DNA from 4 places in the Streptomyces vulcanius genome. Region 1 is predicted to be linked to each of the others. Evidence: riboswitches for the same ligand, from Rfam matches in the RefSeq annotation. Region 1 holds a riboswitch; each other region holds the start of a gene.
The links. A riboswitch is a leader RNA that binds a small molecule or an ion and turns the genes downstream of it on or off. The one in region 1 is predicted to bind cyclic di-AMP.

Region 1 (4,219 bases):
GCGGTCGGTACGGGCAGCTGCTTCAGATTTGAAGCAGTGTGCCGGGTGAGACCCTACCCCATGCTTTAAATTTGAAGCAACGGGATTGTGGCCCGCTTCACGAAGATCCGCTCACGAAGATCCGGAACAGGGAGACGAACGCCTGCGCCATGGCAGCTCCTCCGGCGCCGCCTCCCCGGCATCCCCCTGGAAACCGTGCGCGACCTGCGTGAAGATCTCCTCCAGCTGTCCCACCTGCTCGGGGGTGAGCCGGTCGAGGAGCGTGGCGCGGACCGTCTCGACATGGCCGGGGGCCAGGCGTTCCAGGACCGCCATGCCCTCGTCCGTCAGGACCGCGACGCTGCCGCGCTTGTCCCAGCGGCAGTCCTCGCGCCCCAGCAGCCCGTCCTTCTCCAGCCGGGTCACCGCGTAGGTCAGCCGGCTGCGGGTGATCTTCAGCGACTCCGCGAGATCGGTCATCCGCATCCGCCGCTCGGGCGCGTCGGAGAGGTTCGCCAGAATGGAGTAGTACAGATGGGGCATGCCGGCCTCCCGCTGGAGCTGCCGGTCGATCGCGTCCTCGACGAGCAGGGTCGCGGCGATGTACGCGCGCCAGGCGCGCTGCTCCTCGGGAGTGAGCCAGCGGGTCGTCATGCACCCAGTGTAAGTTTGTTTCAAACTTGAACCAAGCCCCACGCGATCCAAGCCCCACGCGATCCAAGCCCCCACTCGTCCTCCAGGAGAGCCGCGCCGATGTCGTACCCGTACGTCCTGCTGTCCGCCGCGGTCTCCCTCGACGGCTACCTGGACGACACCACCTCCGAGCGCCTGCTGCTCTCCAGCCCCGCCGACTTCGACCGCGTCGACGAGGTACGGGCCTCCGTGGACGCCATCCTCATCGGCGCCGGCACCATCCGCGCCGACAACCCCCGTCTGCTGGTGAACTCCGCCGACCGCCGCGCCGCGCGCGTGGCGGCCGGAAAGCCGGAATACCCCCTCAAGGTCACCGTCAGCGGCTCCGGCGACCTCGACCCGGCGGCGAACTTCTGGCACACGGGCGGGGAGAAGACCGTCTACACGACCGAGAAGGGCGCGGAGCGGGCCCGCGCGCTCGGGATCGCGGCCGACGTCGTCCCGCTCGGCCCCGAGCTCGACTGGCGCCGGATCCTCACCCATCTCCACGACGAGCGGGGCGTACGCCGGCTCATGGTCGAGGGCGGCGGCACCGTCCACACCCAGCTGCTCCAGCAGGGCCTCGCCGACGAACTCCAGCTCGTCCTCGCCCCCCTCCTCGTGGGCGACCCGGACGCCCCCCGTCTCTTCGGCCCCGGGGCCTACCAGGGCGGACGCCTGCGCCTCACCGACACCCGGCGGATCCAGGACGTCGTCCTCATGCGCTACGAGCCCACCGCCCCCGGCACCGGCCCGCTCCCCTCCGCCGCCGACCGCCGCTGGCTCGCGCTCGCCTGCGACCTCGCCGCCGAGTGCCCGCCCTCGCAGACCGCGTTCAGCGTCGGCGCGGTGGTCGTGGCCGCCGACGGCACGGAACTCGCCCGCGGTCACTCCCGCGAGGCCGGCGACCCGGTGGTGCACGCCGAGGAGGCCGCCCTCGCCAAGATCGACCCCGCCGACCCCCGGCTGGCCACGGCCACCGTCTACAGCAGCCTGGAGCCCTGTGCCCGCCGCGCCTCCCGCCCGGCCCCCTGCGCCCGTCTCATCCTCGACGCGGGCGTCCGCCGGGTGGTCACCGCCTGGCAGGAACCCGACACCTTCGTGACGGCCGCGGACGGCAACGGTCTCCTCGCGGCCGAGGGCGTCGACGTCGTCGTACTCCCCGAATACGTGGAGCGGGCGCGAGTGGTCAACCGGCACCTGACCGGGTGATAGAGTTGAGTCAACGACGCGGGGTGGAGCAGCTCGGTAGCTCGCTGGGCTCATAACCCAGAGGTCGCAGGTTCAAATCCTGTCCCCGCTACTGAAGGCCGAGGGCCGGAATCCGAAAGGGTTCCGGCCCTCGGTGTTTCCTCTCCATTGACTGTGCGCCAGCTGTACATTCCAGCCAACTCGCCCGTTTTTCACCGCTGATGGACCGAAAGTCCTGGCCAAAAATGTTGTGCGAACAGGCGGAAGAGCTTGGAAACGCGCCCCCAGGTCTATTAACGTTCGATAACGCAGCACGGTCGTCCCAGCCGTCACAAGAGACGGCTCCGTGTGCACCTGCCGAATCCCGTAAGGGAACCGGGGAACCACCAACTTGGGGTGAATCGCGCGGCAACCGTCGTCAACTCGAACTCGCAGAGTGACGAACGGTTTACGCGCGTAGGAGACCTTCCCGCTCCGAACCCGTCAGCTAACCCGGTAGGCGACGGAAGGAAAGGAGTACGCCCGCGTGGCGTCCAACCGGCCTGCCCCAGAAGCCCCGTTCGTGCCGAGCCAGCGCTCTCCTGAGACCGAGACCTTCGGCTACGGCAGCTACCGCACCGACGAGGGCCCCTGGGAGGAATGGAATCCCACCGCGGAATCCGTTTCCCCGGTCCGTGGCAAGCACCGGGTCGCCAAGCAGCGCGGCGGCGGCGGATTCGCCCGCAGTTCCACCGTCCTCGGCGTCGGTGTCATAGCCGCCTTCAGCGCGGGCGGCATGGCCAGCGCCAACACCGGCAAGCCGCCGGTCGCCATCTCCATGCCGGACCTGCCCTCCGTGGGCTCCCTCGTCTCCGGCGAGGACGCGCCGGACACCGCACCCGCCCTCGCCAACTTCGGCACCGAGGCCGACGACACCCCCCAGGGCGGCGCAGCCGACGCCGGTGAGGCGCTGCGCAGCCGGATCATGGCGCAGGCCGAGTCGCAGCAGACCCAGGTCGCCGCCAAGGCCCAGCAGGCCGCCGAGGCGGCCCAGGCCAAGGCGCAGGCAGCCGCCGTCGCCAAGGCCGAGAAGGAGGCCAAGGCCACGGCCGCCGAGGCGAAGCAGAAGGCCAAGGAGGCCGCCGAGGCGAAGGTCGAGGCCGCGAGGCTCGTCCAGCTGGCCAAGCAGTACACGCTGCCGACCTCCTCGTACACCATCACCGGGACCTTCGGCCAGGCCGGCTCGCTCTGGTCCTCCGGGTACCACACCGGCCTCGACTTCGCCGCGCCCACGGGCACGCTCATCAAGGCCGTCCACAGCGGCACCATCACCGAGGCGGGCTGGGCCGGCTCCTACGGCTACCGCACCATCCTCACTCTGGACGACGGCACCGAACTCTGGTTCTGCCACCAGTCGTCGATCAGCGTCAGTGTCGGCCAGAAGGTCGCCACCGGTGATGTGATCGGCCGCGTGGGCGCCACCGGCAACGTGACCGGAGCCCACCTCCACCTCGAGGTCCACCCGGGCGGCAGCTCCACCGGCATCGACCCGATGTCCTGGCTGCGCAGCAAGGGCCTCAACCCCTGAGAACCCCCTGACAACCCCCTGAGCCTCCGGAGAATCCCTCTGCTCGGTGTTCACGTGTTCTTCGCGTGAGCACCGGAATGGGCCGCTCGGAAGCCGTTGTTGATGCAGAGCATGACGACTACTGCGCTTCGTAAGCTCGGTGCCTCCGACCTGGAGGTCTTCCCGCTCGCCCTCGGCGGCAACGTCTTCGGCTGGACCGCCGACGAGACCGCCTCCTTCGCCGTCCTGGACGCCTACGCGGCGGCAGGCGGCAACTTCCTCGACTCCGCCGACGGCTACTCGGCCTGGGTGCCGGGCAACAGCGGCGGCGAGTCCGAGACCATCATCGGCAAGTGGGCCAAGGCGCGCGGCAACCGCGACGACCTCGTCATCGCCACCAAGGTCAGCCAGCACCCCGACTACCAGGGCCTGAGCGCCGCCAACATCAAGGCCGCCGCCGACGCCTCCCTGCGCCGCCTGGACACCGACCGCATCGACCTCTACTACACCCACTTCGACAGGCCCGAGATCCCCGTCGAGGAGATCATCGGCGCGCTCGACGAACTGGTCCGGGCCGGCAAGGTGCGGCACATCGCCGCCTCCAACATCTCCCCCGAACGCCTCCGGGCCTCCCTGGAGTTCTCCGACCGCGAGGGCCTCGCCCGCTACGTCGCCCTCCAGCCCCACTACAACCTGGTCTCCCGCGACACCTACGAGGGCGAACTCCAGGACCTCGCCTCCCAGGCCGGGCTCGCCGCGGTCCCCTACTACGCGCTCGCGTCCGGCTTCCTCACCGGCAAGTACCGGCCCGGTACGACGGTGGACAGCGCC
Region 2 (4,219 bases), on a different contig from region 1:
CATGACGGCAAGCCCGAGCCGCGCGACGGCTCGCTGCCCGAGGTCATCGGCGGGCAGCTGCGCGAGGTCATCGAGGAGGAGGTCCCGGCCCGCGCCCTGATGGCCGCCTACCGTCTGCCGCAGGACGGCACGCGCGAGAGCGACGCGGCCGACCTGGCGCTCACCGTCCTGGGCGGCGGCGAGTCCTCCCGGCTCTACAACCGGCTGGTGCGCCGCGACCGTACGGCCGTCGCGGCCGGCTTCGGCCTGCTGCGGCTGGCCGGGGCGCCCTCCCTGGGCTGGCTGGACGTGAAGACGTCCGGGGATGTCGAGGTGCCCGTCATCGAGACCGCCATCGACGAGGAGCTCGCCCGGTTCGCCGAGGACGGCCCCACGGCCGAGGAGATGGAGCGCGCCCAGGCCCAGTTGGAGCGCGAGTGGCTCGACCGGCTCGGCACCGTCGCCGGCCGCGCGGACGAACTGTGCCGCTTCGCCGTCCTGTTCGGTGACCCGCAGCTCGCCCTCACGGCCGTCCAGCGCGTGCTGGAGATCACGCCCGAGGAGGTGCGGGAGGTCGCCAAGGCCCGCCTGCGCCCCGACAACCGCGCGGTGCTCGTCTACGAGCCGACCGCCCCCGAAACCCCCGCCGACCAGGACGAGAACGAGGAGGCGGCCCAGTGAGCGAGCTCGCCACGATGGACTTCCACCCCCAGCCCCGGGCGGGCGAGGCCAAGCCGTGGGCGTTCCCGGCGCCCGAACGCGCCGCCCTGGACAACGGCCTGACCGTGCTCCACTGCCACCGCCCCGGCCAGCAGGTCGTCGCCGTCGAGGTACTCCTCGACGCCCCCCTCGACGCCGAACCGGCCGGCCTGGACGGCGTCGCCACGATCATGGCGCGGGCCTTCTCCGAGGGCACCGACAAGCACTCCGCCGAGGACTTCGCCGCCGAACTGGAGCGCTGCGGCGCCACCCTCGACGCGCACGCCGACCACCCCGGCGTCCGCATCAGCCTGGAGGTGCCGGCCTCCCGCCTGCCCAAGGCGCTCGGCCTGCTCGCCGACGCCCTGCGCGCGCCCGCGTTCGCCGACAGCGAGGTCGAGCGTCTGGTCCGCAACCGCCTGGACGAGATCCCGCACGAGCTGGCCAACCCCTCCCGCAGGGCCGCCAAGGAGCTCTCCAAGGAGCTCTTCCCGGCGGGCACGCGGATGTCGCGCCCGCGCCAGGGCACCGCGGAGACCGTCGAGAAGATCGACTCGGCGGCCGTACGCGCCTTCTACGAGCGGCACGTCCGGCCCGCCACGGCCACCGCCGTGGTCGTCGGCGACCTCACCGGCGTCGACCTGGCGGCGCTCCTCGGCGACACCCTGGGCGCCTGGACGGGCTCCCCGGCCCAGCCCCGGCCGGTCCCGTCGGTGACGGCCGACGACGCCGGACGGGTCGTCATCGTGGACCGCCCCGGCGCCGTCCAGACACAGCTGCTGATCGGCCGGATCGGCGCCGACCGCCACGCGCGCGTGTGGGCCGCCCAGGTGCTCGGCACCTACTGCCTCGGCGGCACCCTCACCTCCCGTCTGGACCGTGTCCTGCGCGAGGAGAAGGGCTACACGTACGGCGTGCGCGCCTTCGGCCAGATCCTCAGGTCCGCGCCGGACGGCTCGGGCGCCTCGATGCTGGCCATCAGCGGCTCCGTCGACACCCCGAACACCGGTCCCGCCCTGGACGACCTGTGGAAGGTGCTGCGCACCCTCGCCGCCGAGGGACTGACCGACGCCGAGCGGGACGTCGCCGTGCAGAACCTGGTGGGTGTGGCCCCGCTGAAGTACGAGACCGCGGCGGCCGTCGCCGGCACGCTGGCCGACCAGGTCGAGCAGTACCTGCCCGACGACTACCAGGCCACGCTGTACCAGCAGCTCGCCGCCACCGGCACCGTGGAGGCCACCGCGGCGGCCGTCAGCGCCTTCCCGGTGGACCGTCTGGTGACCGTCCTCGTCGGCGACGCCGCGCAGATCAAGGAGCCCGTCGAGGCGCTCGGGATCGGCGACGTGAAGGTCGTCCCCGCGGAGTAGCCACGCGTGTGGGGGTCCTGGGCGGCGGGAGCGCGGTCGAGGGCCCCCAGATGCCCGAATTGAGCCAGAGGTTGCACGTCTGCCCTGTGGGATGCGCTACAAAACCCGCGATCCACTTGGGGATTGAAAGGGGCCCCGCTTAGCGTCAGGCGGGCTGTTCGTCAGGCAGTGCGCCGCAGCCGCGGCACCGGACAGTCATCGCCGAGTCCCCGTACGGCGCGAGCCAGGGGAGCCGGGGACCCATGAAGTCCCTGGGGTGAATCGGACGCCCGCGCCAGTCGCGAGGGGGTCCGTAGGAGACCTTCCTGCTCCGAACCCGTCAGCTAACCCGGTAGGCGAGAGGGAAGGAAAGGACCGCTCAACTACATGGCGTTCACCTGCGCCCCCGGGAAGCACCGTCGCCCCAGCCGGATGCAGCGCACCACCATCCGTGCGGCGGGCGTCGCGACGCTCGCCACCACCGGTGTCATGGCCACTGTCGCCGTCACTCCGGCCTTCGCCGCCGAGCCCACCCCCGAGGAGACCGGGCTGACGCCCGTCGTCGCCGCCGGTGAAGCAGCCGCCGAGCAGGTCGACGACCAGGTCGCCGTCCAGAAGGAGGCGGCGTACGAGGAGGCCGCGCGTGAGGCGGCGGCCAAGAAGGCCGTGGAGGACCGCGAGGCACGCGTGCGTGCCGCCCGGGAGGCCGAACGCAAGCGGCTGAACACCTTCGTGCCGCCGATCACCGGTTCCTACATCTCCACCGGCTACCACGCGAGCAGCTCCCTGTGGTCCTCCGGCAGCCACACCGGCATCGACTTCCACGCCGCGACCGGCACCACCGTGCACGCGGTCGGCCTGGGCACCGTCGTCGAGGCCGGCTGGGGAGGGTCGTACGGCAACCAGATCGTCATCAGGATGAACGACGGCACGTTCACCCAGTACGGCCACCTGTCGTCCATCGGGGTCTCGGTGGGCCAGCAGGTGACTCCCGGTCAGCAGATCGGCCTGTCCGGCGCGACCGGCAACGTCACAGGCCCGCACCTGCACTTCGAGGCCCGCACCACCGCGGAGTACGGCTCGGACATCGATCCGGTCGCCTACCTCCGCCAGCACGGCGTGAACGTCTGACGACACACGGCGACAGATCGTGCAGCCCCGGCCCCTCCGGCCGGGGCTTTCGTCGTTTCGGCGACCCCGCTGTCCAAAAAATATCCCTGGATTCCGGCCCGCCATCGGAAATTCCGTCCCATTGCAATAGAGTCACTGAACACGTCAATCGTCGACGTTTCACGGGGATTAAGGCGGAGGTCGGTCATGCGTATTCCGGCGCACTCGGTGTGCACGGCCATCCGGGACGACATCGTCGCGGGTGTCTACGAGCGCGGCAGCCGACTCACCGAGGAACTCCTCGCCCGCCGCTACGGCGTTTCCCGGGTTCCCGTCCGGGAGGCGCTGCGCACCCTGGAGGCCGAGGGCTTCGTCGTCACCCGGCGGCACGCGGGCGCGTGCGTCGCGGAACCGACCGAGCAGGAGGCCGCCGACCTGCTGGAGATGCGCATGCTCCTGGAGCCCCTCGGTGCCGCCCGGGCGGCGCAGCGGCGCACCGAGGCCCATCTGAAGGTGCTGCGCGGGCTCGTCCGGCTGGGCCAGGAGCGGGCCAGGAGGGGCAACAGCGAGGATCTGCGCTCCCTGGGCAGCTGGTTCCACGAGACGCTCGCCCAGGCCTCCGGAAGCCATGCCCTGACGTCCACGCTCACCCAGCTGCGGCACAAGATCGCCTGGATGTACGCGGTGGACGCGCCGGCCAACCCCGTGGAGTCCTGGGCCGAGCACGGCGCGATCGTGGACGCGGTGGCGCGCGGCGACGGGGAGCGCGCGCGGACGGTCACGGCGCTGCACACCGAGCGCGCGACGCTCGCACACCGGCTGCGCTTCTCCGGCGGCACCGAACGCGCCGACCGTGTGAGGACTTCGCAACCTGCCGTAAACATGACGGGTCTGCGGCATTAACACGGGGGCCGTATACAAAGAAGGGATATTCGGCGGAGCTGTATTTCCGCTGCCTTATTCCGTGCGCGCCTTCAATTTCTGAGGTGCGCCTTTCGTGTGCCCGCACGCGGATTTCCGCGTATGCCGCGGGTAATTTCCCCGGAGCCCGGGACCGAAACCCCCGAAAGCGTGCGCGAAAACGG
Region 3 (4,219 bases), on a different contig from region 1:
CACGGAGGTAGGCCAGGACGTCCCGGACCTCCTTGCGCTCGTAGAAGCGGACGCCGCCGACGACCTTGTAGGGCAGGCCGACACGGATGAAGATCTCTTCGAAGACACGGGACTGGGCGTTGGTGCGGTAGAAGACGGCGACATCACCCGCCTTCGCGTCGCCCGCGTCCGTCAGACGGTCTATCTCCTCGGCGACGAACTGCGCCTCGTCGTGCTCGGTGTCGGCGACGTAGCCGGTGATGCGCGCGCCCGCGCCCGCGTTGGTCCACAGGTTCTTGGGGCGGCGGGACTCGTTGCGCTCGATGACCGCGTTGGCGGCGGTGAGGATCGTCTGCGTGGAGCGGTAGTTCTGCTCGAGCAGGATCGTCGTCGCGTCCGGGTAGTCCTCCTCGAACTGGAGGATGTTGCGGATCGTCGCGCCCCGGAAGGCGTAGATCGACTGGTCGGCGTCACCGACGACGCAGAGCTCGGCGGGCTGGAGGTCGGACTCGCTGGGCGGTACGTCCACCGGGTGCTCGGCGGTGCCGACCAGCTCGCGCACGAGGGCGTACTGGGCGTGGTTGGTGTCCTGGTACTCGTCGACCAGGACGTGCCGGAAGCGGCGGCGGTAGTGCTCGGCGACGTCCGGGAAGGCGCGCAGCAGGTTGACCGTCGTCATGATCAGGTCGTCGAAGTCGAGCGCGTTTGCCTCGCGAAGACGCGACTGGTACATGGCGTAGGCCTGGGCGAGGGTCTTCTCGAAGCCGTCGGTGGCCTGGGCGGCGAAGTCCTCCTCGTCGATCAGCTCGTTCTTCAGGTTGCTGATCTTGGCGCTGAAGGACTTGGGCGGGAAGCGCTTGGGGTCGAGGTCCAGGTCGCGGCAGACCAGGGCCATCAGGCGCTTGGAGTCGGCGGCGTCGTAGATCGAGAAGGAGGAGGTGAAGCCGAGTTTCTTCGACTCGCGCCGCAGGATGCGTACGCACGAGCTGTGGAAGGTCATCACCCACATCGCGTTGGCGCGCGGGCCGACGAGCTGTTCGACGCGCTCCTTCATCTCGCCCGCGGCCTTGTTGGTGAAGGTGATCGCGAGGATCTGGCCCGGGTGGACGCTCCGCTCGGCGAGCAGGTGGGCGATGCGGTGGGTGAGCACACGGGTCTTGCCGGAGCCGGCCCCGGCGACGATGAGCAGGGGGGTGCCGGCGTGCGTGACGGCCGCGCGCTGGTTGTCGTTCAGCCCCTCCAGGAGCGCTGCCGCGTCGATCACCGGGCGCGGGGCGCCGTCGCGGTAGTAGGCGTCCCGGGGGTGAGCGCCCTGGTTCTGGGCACCCTGGCCGTGGGTGTCCCGGCCGCGGGCGTCCCGGTCCGGGGGCATGTCGAACTTCCCGCCGAACAGATCGTCCGGAAGCGGCTCCGGAGTGTGATCGCCCTCGGGCGGCGGGGGTTCCTCCTCGTGGCCGGCGGGGGCCTGGAGGTTCGCCAGGAAGCTGTCGTCAAAGAGGCTGCTCATCGCTCTCCGAGTCTAGGGTGCCCCACTGACAACGCGTCGCCGTCCCCCGGACATCGCCGCCCTCACCTTCCGGCACGGCGCTATCACAGCAGGTGATCCCACGTGCGGGCTTCGCTCAAGGTCACGAAAATGTATCGGGCATATCGCCCATCAACCTTCACAGGAGCCACACGAGTTGGCTACCGTGCCGAGCAGGCCACACGGATCCCCACCGGCGAACCTCGCCGGGCCGCACGGCCTCCGCCGAATCCGGTGCGCCCCCTGAGCGGCGGCCGGAGCCGGGGACCCACCGAAACTCTGGGGTGAATCGGCCCGACTCCCCTGCGGGACACGGCCGTAGGGCGCCCATCCGCCCGAACCCGACAGCTAACCCGGTAGGCGGACGATGGAAGGAGTCGCCAGTCTTGGCGTCGCAGCACCGCAAGCCGCGTTTCCCGGGCACGCGCGTGGCGGGCATACGCACGCCCGCCCTCGCCACCGCCGCCCTCACCTCCGTGGCCCTGCTCTCCCAGTCGGCGAACGCCGCGCCCGCCGACGACGGCAACCCGAGCCTGGAGGAGGTGGAGAAGAAGGTCGACGATTTCTACCGCCAGGCGGAGTCGGCGACCGAGAAGTACAACGCCGCCAGCGAGAAGACGACCAAACAGCGCAAGCAGGTCGACGGCCTGCTCGACGACGTCGCCCGGCGCACTCAGAAGCTCAACGAGGCGCGCGAGGAACTGGGTTCCTACGCCGCCGCCCAGTACCGCACCGGCGCCTCCGCTCCCGACACGTCGACCTTCGTGCTCGCGGACTCCCCGCAGGACTACTTCGACCAGACCCAGCTGATGGGCCGGCTGACCGAACGCCAGAAGGACGCGGTCGACGACTTCGTCACCGAGCAGTCGGCGACGATGAAAAAGCGCCAGGAGGCCACCGCGAGCCTCGAGTCGCTCAATGACACGCAGAGCGAGCTGAAGACCGCCAAGGCGACCGTCCAGAAGAAGCTCAGCGACGCGCGCGAGCTGCTGTCGCAGCTGACGGCCCAGGAGAAGGCGCGGCTCGCGGCGATCGAGAAGCAGAAGCAGGAGGAGGCCGCGCGCAAGGCGGCGGAACTGGCGCAGCAGCAGGCTGCCGCGGAGCGGGAGAGCGCCGCCGCGTCGTCGGACACGTCTTCCTCGTCGTCCACGTCCTCGTCGTCCTCGTCGTCCTCCAGTGACTCCTCGTACGGCACCAAGGCCGAGAAGGCGCTCGCTTTCGCCCGCGCGCAGATCGGCAAGCCGTACGTCTGGGGCGCCACCGGGCCCGACTCCTACGACTGCTCCGGCCTCACCCAGGCCGCCTGGAAGGCCGCGGGCGTCTCCCTGCCGCGCACGACCTACGACCAGGTGAACGCCGGCACCACCGTCTCCCTCTCCGACGCCCGCCCCGGCGACCTGGTCTTCTTCTACGACGACGTCAGCCACGTCGGCGTCTACATCGGCAACGGGATGATGATCCACGCGCCGAAGCCCGGCGCCTACGTCCGCGAGGAGTCGATCTACTACGACGGCGAGTCGGGCATCCACAGCGTGGTGCGACCGGCCTGAGCACGCGCCTACGGCGCCCCCGTCTGTCCTGCGCCCGCGCGTATTTCGTCGCTCCCGCGCGCGTGCCCTCCCGCAAGCCGTGCCGTGCTCCTTAGCATCGGCATCATGTCCGGCTCCCCCTCCTCCCTGCGCGCCTGGTGGGCGCGGCGTCCGCCGGTGGCCGGGGCCGCCGTACTGGCGACCGGCGTCCTGTCCGTCGGGCTGCGGCTCACGGGTTACGAGGTGCTGTCGCGCGTGACGCTGGCGCTGGCCGGCGTCGGCTGGGTGGCGCTGGGCGTGGAGTTCGTCGTACGGCTCGTGCGGGAGCGCGCGCGGTGGCGCGCCGAGGCGGGCACGCCGGGGGCGCTCACGGCGGTGGCCGCTACGGCCGTGCTGGGGACGGCCGCGTCGGCCCTGGGGTGGCAGACCCTGGCGGCGGTGCTGCTGGCCCTGGCGGCCGTGCTGTGGCCGGTGCTGATGGTGCCCGTCATGCGGCACTGGGAGCGGCGGATGCCCGGGGCCGTGTTCCTGTGCTGCGTGGCCACACAGAGCCTCGCGGTGCTGGGGGCGAGCCTCGCCGAGGCCGAGTCGGTGGCCTGGCCGGCCCGCGCCGCGCTGGTGCTGTTCTGGCTGGGGCTGGTGCTCTACGGGCTGATGCTGATCCGGTTCGACTGGCGGCAGATCGTCGTGGGCGCCGGGGACCAGTGGGTGGCGGGCGGCGCGCTCGCCGTCTCGGCGCTCGCGGGCGCGAAGCTCCTCTCGGCCGACACCGGGAGCCTGTACCTGTGGAACGACGACGACCGGGGCGTCCTGCGCACGGTGACCGTGGCGCTGCTGGTGCTCGACCTGTGCTGGTACGCCGTGCTGCTCTTCGCCGAGGTGCGATGGCCGCGCCCGCGCTACGACGTACGGCGGTGGGCGACGGTGTTCCCGATGGGGATGACGGCCGCGGGGCTGACGGCCGTGGCCACCGCCGTCGACGCCCCTGGGCTGAAGGGGCCGGGGCAGGTGCTGCTGTGGGTCGCGGCGGCCGCCTGGCTGGCCGTCGCGGCGGGCGCGGTGGCCGAGGCGTCGCGAGTGACGAGATCGTCGAGATCTACGTCCAGAGGACGGCGATGAAGATGTTGGCCACCGTCAGCAGGCCGACCAGGCCGAACAGGGGTTTCTCCACCTTCTCGTCGTCCCG
Region 4 (4,219 bases), on a different contig from region 1:
CGCTCCGGTGGCGCCGGAGAGCAGGCTGCTCTCCAGCCCGCCGAGGTCCGGCAGGCCCAGGTCGGTGGTGATCTTCACGGTGCCGGACAACTGCTCCACGTCCGACGCGGCGATCTTGTCGAGGAGCTGCTGTGCGGTGATCTTCGGCAGATCGGGGTCGCCCGAGTCGGCGAGCGCCGGGACCAGCCCGATGGTCGCCGCCGCGACGCCGATCACGGTGACCGGAACGACGTACCGCACGGCCTTGCGGCGCCCGAGGCGCGGGTCGGCCGCGTCTCCGGCGGTCGTGATGTCGTCGGATGCGTTCGGTGCCATGTGTGCCTTACCTCCGTCGTCGGCGGCGGCTGGTCATCTCGCGATGTAACGTCCCCACCCCGAGCCGCCATTCTCACCCGAATCGGTGAGCGGTGGTGTTTTCCCTGGTTCCCATCTGACCAAATCGCACACGAAGAAGCGTCAGACCCGGGAGCCAACTCCGCGTACGTCTGGGGTATGACGTCGAGGGCCGCGGCGTACTCCCGACCCGTAGGGGTCACCCCCGGCAGGCCGCGTCCCGCAAGGGCCGGCGCCCTCCCGGAGAACCCGGCGCGGCGTCGGTCAGCCGGCGCGGTGGACCACCGCGTCGCAGAGTTCCGTCAGGGCCGCCTTCGCGTCGCAGTCCTTGAGGGGGGCCAGCGCCGCCCGGGCCTCCTCCGCGTACCGCACGGTGTCGCGGCGGGCCTGCTGGAGCGCCGGATGGGCGCGCAGGGCCGCGACCGCCTCCGCGAGCTTGGCGTCGTCGCTCAGGTCGGAGTCGAGCAGCTCGCACAGCGCGACGTCCTCGGGCAGCGACTGCTGCGCCGCCCGCTCGCGCAGCCGCAGCACCGGCAGCGTGGGGACGCCCTCGCGCAGGTCGGTGCCGGGGGTCTTGCCGGACTCGTGGGAGTCGGAGGCGATGTCCAGGACGTCGTCCGCCAGCTGGAAGGCGGCGCCGAGCCGCTCCCCGTACTGGGTGAGCACGTCGACCACGGTGTCGTCGGCGCCCGACATCATCGCGCCGAAGCGGCAGGAGACCGCCACCAGGGAGCCCGTCTTGCCGCCGAGGACGTCCAGGTAGTGCTCCACCGGGTCACGGCCGTCGACCGGGCCCGCCGTCTCCAGGATCTGGCCGGTGACCAGCCGTTCGAACGCCTCGGCCTGTACGCGGACCGCCTCGGGGCCGAGGTCGGCGAGGATGTGTGAGGCGCGCGCGAAGAGGAAGTCGCCGGTGAGGACGGCGAGCGAGTTCCCCCAGCGGGCGTTGGCGCTGGGCACCCCGCGCCGGACCGCCGCCTCGTCCATGACGTCGTCGTGGTACAGGGTCGCCAGATGGGTCAGTTCCACCACCACGGCCGACGGTACGACCCCGGGCGCGTACGGGTCGCCGAACCGCGCCGCGAGCATCACGAGGAGTGGCCGGAATCGCTTCCCTCCGGCTCGCAGCAGATGCTGGGCCGCCTCCGTGATGAACGGCACCTCACTCTTGGTGGCCTCGAGCAAGCCTTCCTCGACAGCCGCCAATCCGGCCTGGACATCGGCTTCCAGAGCCTGGTCCCGCACGCTCAGCCCGAACGGCTCGACGACGGTCACGAGGAGTCTCCTGTCTGCTGGTGTCTGCTGGCGATTACGCGGTTTGTCGATAGGTCTCTGAGCTCACTCAAGTCAGCGTATCCGGTCATGTTTCGATCACCACGAGCCCCCACGGTTACAGCTCGGGCGGTCTCACCGGGAAGCGGGCACCCCTTACGCGGCCATCTGGGTTTATTACCCGTTTCGCCCTTCTTGTGGAAGCCGGTGAGTTGGCTCACTCGGCCGGACGAACCGACCCTCCCCGGGTTCCCGTTCCCCGCACCCCGACCCCTCTCACCCGTCAAGCGAGTTGACGCTTTGCAGCAACAAAGGATCAAGTACCTCATAAGCCACAGACCAAGGTCAATAGGGGTCATCTGTGAATCCGCCACTTGTTCCGGACATGTGCTCTCGCATACGTTCCCGGCCTGTCGAGCGGACGCCTAATCCTGCCGCCGCTCCGACACCCACCTAGAACGCCATGGCAGGAGCGGGGGAACCAGGTAAGTCGCCGGACCGGATGTTTCATTTCACATGGGGCATTCCGTTACGGCTTGGGGTGAAGCCGCGTCCCTCCCCGGGACGCGGCCGGGCAGCTCCCGCCCGAACCCGACAGCTCACCTCGCAGGCGACGGAGAGGACACTTCGCCATGCCTGCTGCCGCTCAGAACCGCGGTCCCCGCCGCCTCGCCCGCACGCTCGCCGTCGCCGCCACCGGCGCGGCCGTGCTCGCCCTTCCGCTCATCGGCGCCACCGGCGCCTCCGCGGCCACCACCGCGACCACGGCCACGACGGTGACGACCGCCGGATACGCCAACAACCTCGACGGGTGGATCCGCGAGTCGCTCGCGATCATGGCCCAGAAGGGCATCCCCGGCACCTACAACGGCATCTACCGCAACGTGATGCGGGAGTCCTCGGGCAACCCGAACGCCATCAACCTGTGGGACTCCAACGCCGCCGCCGGCACCCCCTCCAAGGGCCTGCTCCAGACCATCGACCCGACCTTCCAGGCCTACCACGTGGCCGGCACGTCGTGGGACCCCTACGACCCGGTCGCGAACATCACCGCAGCCTGCAACTACGCGGCGGCGCGCTACGGCTCGATCGACAACGTCTTCGGCGCGTACTGACCCAGGCGCCTCACGGCCAGAGACGTTCGAGGACGACGGCCACGCCGTCGTCCTCGTTCGACGTCGTCACCTCGTCGGCCACCGCCTTGAGTTCGGGATGCGCGTTGGCCATCGCCACCCCGCGGGCGGCCCAGTCGAACATCGGGATGTCGTTGGGCATGTCACCGAAGGCGATGGTGTCCTCGGGCCGCAGCCCCAGGTGTTCGGCGGCCAGGGCGAGGCCCGTCGCCTTCGTGATCCCGCACGGCTGGAGCTCCACCGTGCCGGGACCCGACATGGTGACGGTGGCGAGCGAACCGACCACCGCGCGGGCCGTGGCCGCCAACTCGTCGTCGGACAGGGCGGGATGGCGCAGCAGCACCTTGCTGATCGGCGCGCACCACAGGTCGTCGCGGTCGCCGACGCGCAGGGCGGGCAGGGTCGGGTGCGGCATCGTGTAGCCGGGCTCGATGAGCGTCAGCCCGTCGACACCGTCCTGGTCCACGGCCGCGTACACCTCCCCGATCTCGGCCTCGATCTTGCCGATCGCGGTCTCCGCCAGCTCCCGGTCCAGGGTGACCGACCACAGCAGACGGTCGGCACCGACGTCGTACAGCTGCGCGCCCTGGCCGCACACCGCGAGCCCTCTGCTGTGCAGCCGGTCGAGCAGCGGCCGTACCCGGGGCGCGGGCCGGCCGGTCACCACCAGGTGGCGCGCCCCGGCGGCCGACACCCGCGCGAGCGCGGCGAGCGACCGGTCGGAGAAGGTGTCGTCGCCGCGCAGCAGCGTTCCGTCCAGGTCGGTGGCGATGAGGGAGTACGCGGTGCGCGAGGCATTAGCGGTGGGTGCGGCCATGATCAGAGAATACGGATCCCGCACCCTGCGGACTCGACGCGAATCGAACGAGGCCGAAGTCCGGCACGCTTGTGCCAACTCCCCTTTGATTGTTGACCGGAGACGCCCACGACGATCCGGTGCTCTCACCGTTCGCCCGCATCGCCGGGTACAGACCGGTTAAAGACCTCTGCACCGATTGGCAACAACTTGCTCCACTACCTACCGTGCGCCCGGTTGGTAGCGGTACCTTCCCTGTGTCCAGGGGGGACTTGATCGGGGGGTCAGGTTGAGCAGTGGGCGCATTCGTGTGCTGAGTCCTGAGGATCTCGGCGAGGGGGAACGGAGTCGGTGGCGCGCGCTGCGCGCAGTGTCGACCGCACCGCGCAACCCGTTCATGGAACCGGAGTTCACCGAAGCAATGGGCCGCGTACGGCCGCGTACGCGGGTGGCAGTGGTGTACGAGGGGCGCGAGCCGGTCGGCTTCCTGCCCCACGAGCGCGGCCCGTTGGGCCGGGGCCAGGCACTCGCGTACGGCGTGTCCGACGCGCAGGGGGCCGTACTCGCCCCCGGGCTGAGCATCGACACCGACGAACTGATGCGGGAGTGCTCCCTGTCCACCTTCGCCTTCGACAACCTGGAGGCGGAACAGGGCCTGTTCGTGCCGCACGCCGCCGCCGAGTAC

Region 2: linked by a shared signal. The riboswitch ahead of ACFPIH_RS11525 (M23 family metallopeptidase) and the one ahead of ACFPIH_RS40810 (M23 family metallopeptidase) in region 1 are both predicted to bind cyclic di-AMP.
Region 3: linked by a shared signal. The riboswitch ahead of ACFPIH_RS27180 (C40 family peptidase) and the one ahead of ACFPIH_RS40810 (M23 family metallopeptidase) in region 1 are both predicted to bind cyclic di-AMP.
Region 4: linked by a shared signal. The riboswitch ahead of ACFPIH_RS30130 (transglycosylase SLT domain-containing protein) and the one ahead of ACFPIH_RS40810 (M23 family metallopeptidase) in region 1 are both predicted to bind cyclic di-AMP.

What each region holds. Positions count from the first base shown of each region.
Region 1 covers NZ_JBHSFK010000036.1:98,523-102,741, forward strand. The annotation lists gene ACFPIH_RS40795 (MarR family winged helix-turn-helix transcriptional regulator) at 112-633, opposite strand; gene ACFPIH_RS40800 (dihydrofolate reductase family protein) at 733-1,863, shown strand; tRNA gene ACFPIH_RS40805 (tRNA-Met) at 1,881-1,954, shown strand; cyclic di-AMP (ydaO/yuaA leader) riboswitch at 2,188-2,359, shown strand; gene ACFPIH_RS40810 (M23 family metallopeptidase) at 2,369-3,409, shown strand; gene ACFPIH_RS40815 (aldo/keto reductase) at 3,521-4,219, shown strand, end outside.
Region 2 covers NZ_JBHSFK010000006.1:146,103-150,321, forward strand. The annotation lists gene ACFPIH_RS11515 (M16 family metallopeptidase) at 1-660, shown strand, start outside; gene ACFPIH_RS11520 (M16 family metallopeptidase) at 657-2,045, shown strand; cyclic di-AMP (ydaO/yuaA leader) riboswitch at 2,235-2,398, shown strand; gene ACFPIH_RS11525 (M23 family metallopeptidase) at 2,412-3,155, shown strand; gene ACFPIH_RS11530 (GntR family transcriptional regulator) at 3,342-4,037, shown strand.
Region 3 covers NZ_JBHSFK010000018.1:196,608-200,826, reverse strand. The annotation lists gene pcrA (DNA helicase PcrA) at 1-1,486, opposite strand, end outside; cyclic di-AMP (ydaO/yuaA leader) riboswitch at 1,718-1,882, shown strand; gene ACFPIH_RS27180 (C40 family peptidase) at 1,891-3,054, shown strand; gene ACFPIH_RS27175 (tellurite resistance/C4-dicarboxylate transporter family protein) at 3,160-4,152, shown strand; gene ACFPIH_RS27170 (hypothetical protein) at 4,130-4,219, opposite strand, start outside.
Region 4 covers NZ_JBHSFK010000022.1:11,398-15,616, forward strand. The annotation lists gene ACFPIH_RS30120 (LolA family protein) at 1-315, opposite strand, end outside; gene ACFPIH_RS30125 (polyprenyl synthetase family protein) at 598-1,608, opposite strand; cyclic di-AMP (ydaO/yuaA leader) riboswitch at 2,055-2,233, shown strand; gene ACFPIH_RS30130 (transglycosylase SLT domain-containing protein) at 2,238-2,720, shown strand; gene ACFPIH_RS30135 (HAD family hydrolase) at 2,731-3,555, opposite strand; gene ACFPIH_RS30140 (GNAT family N-acetyltransferase) at 3,824-4,219, shown strand, end outside.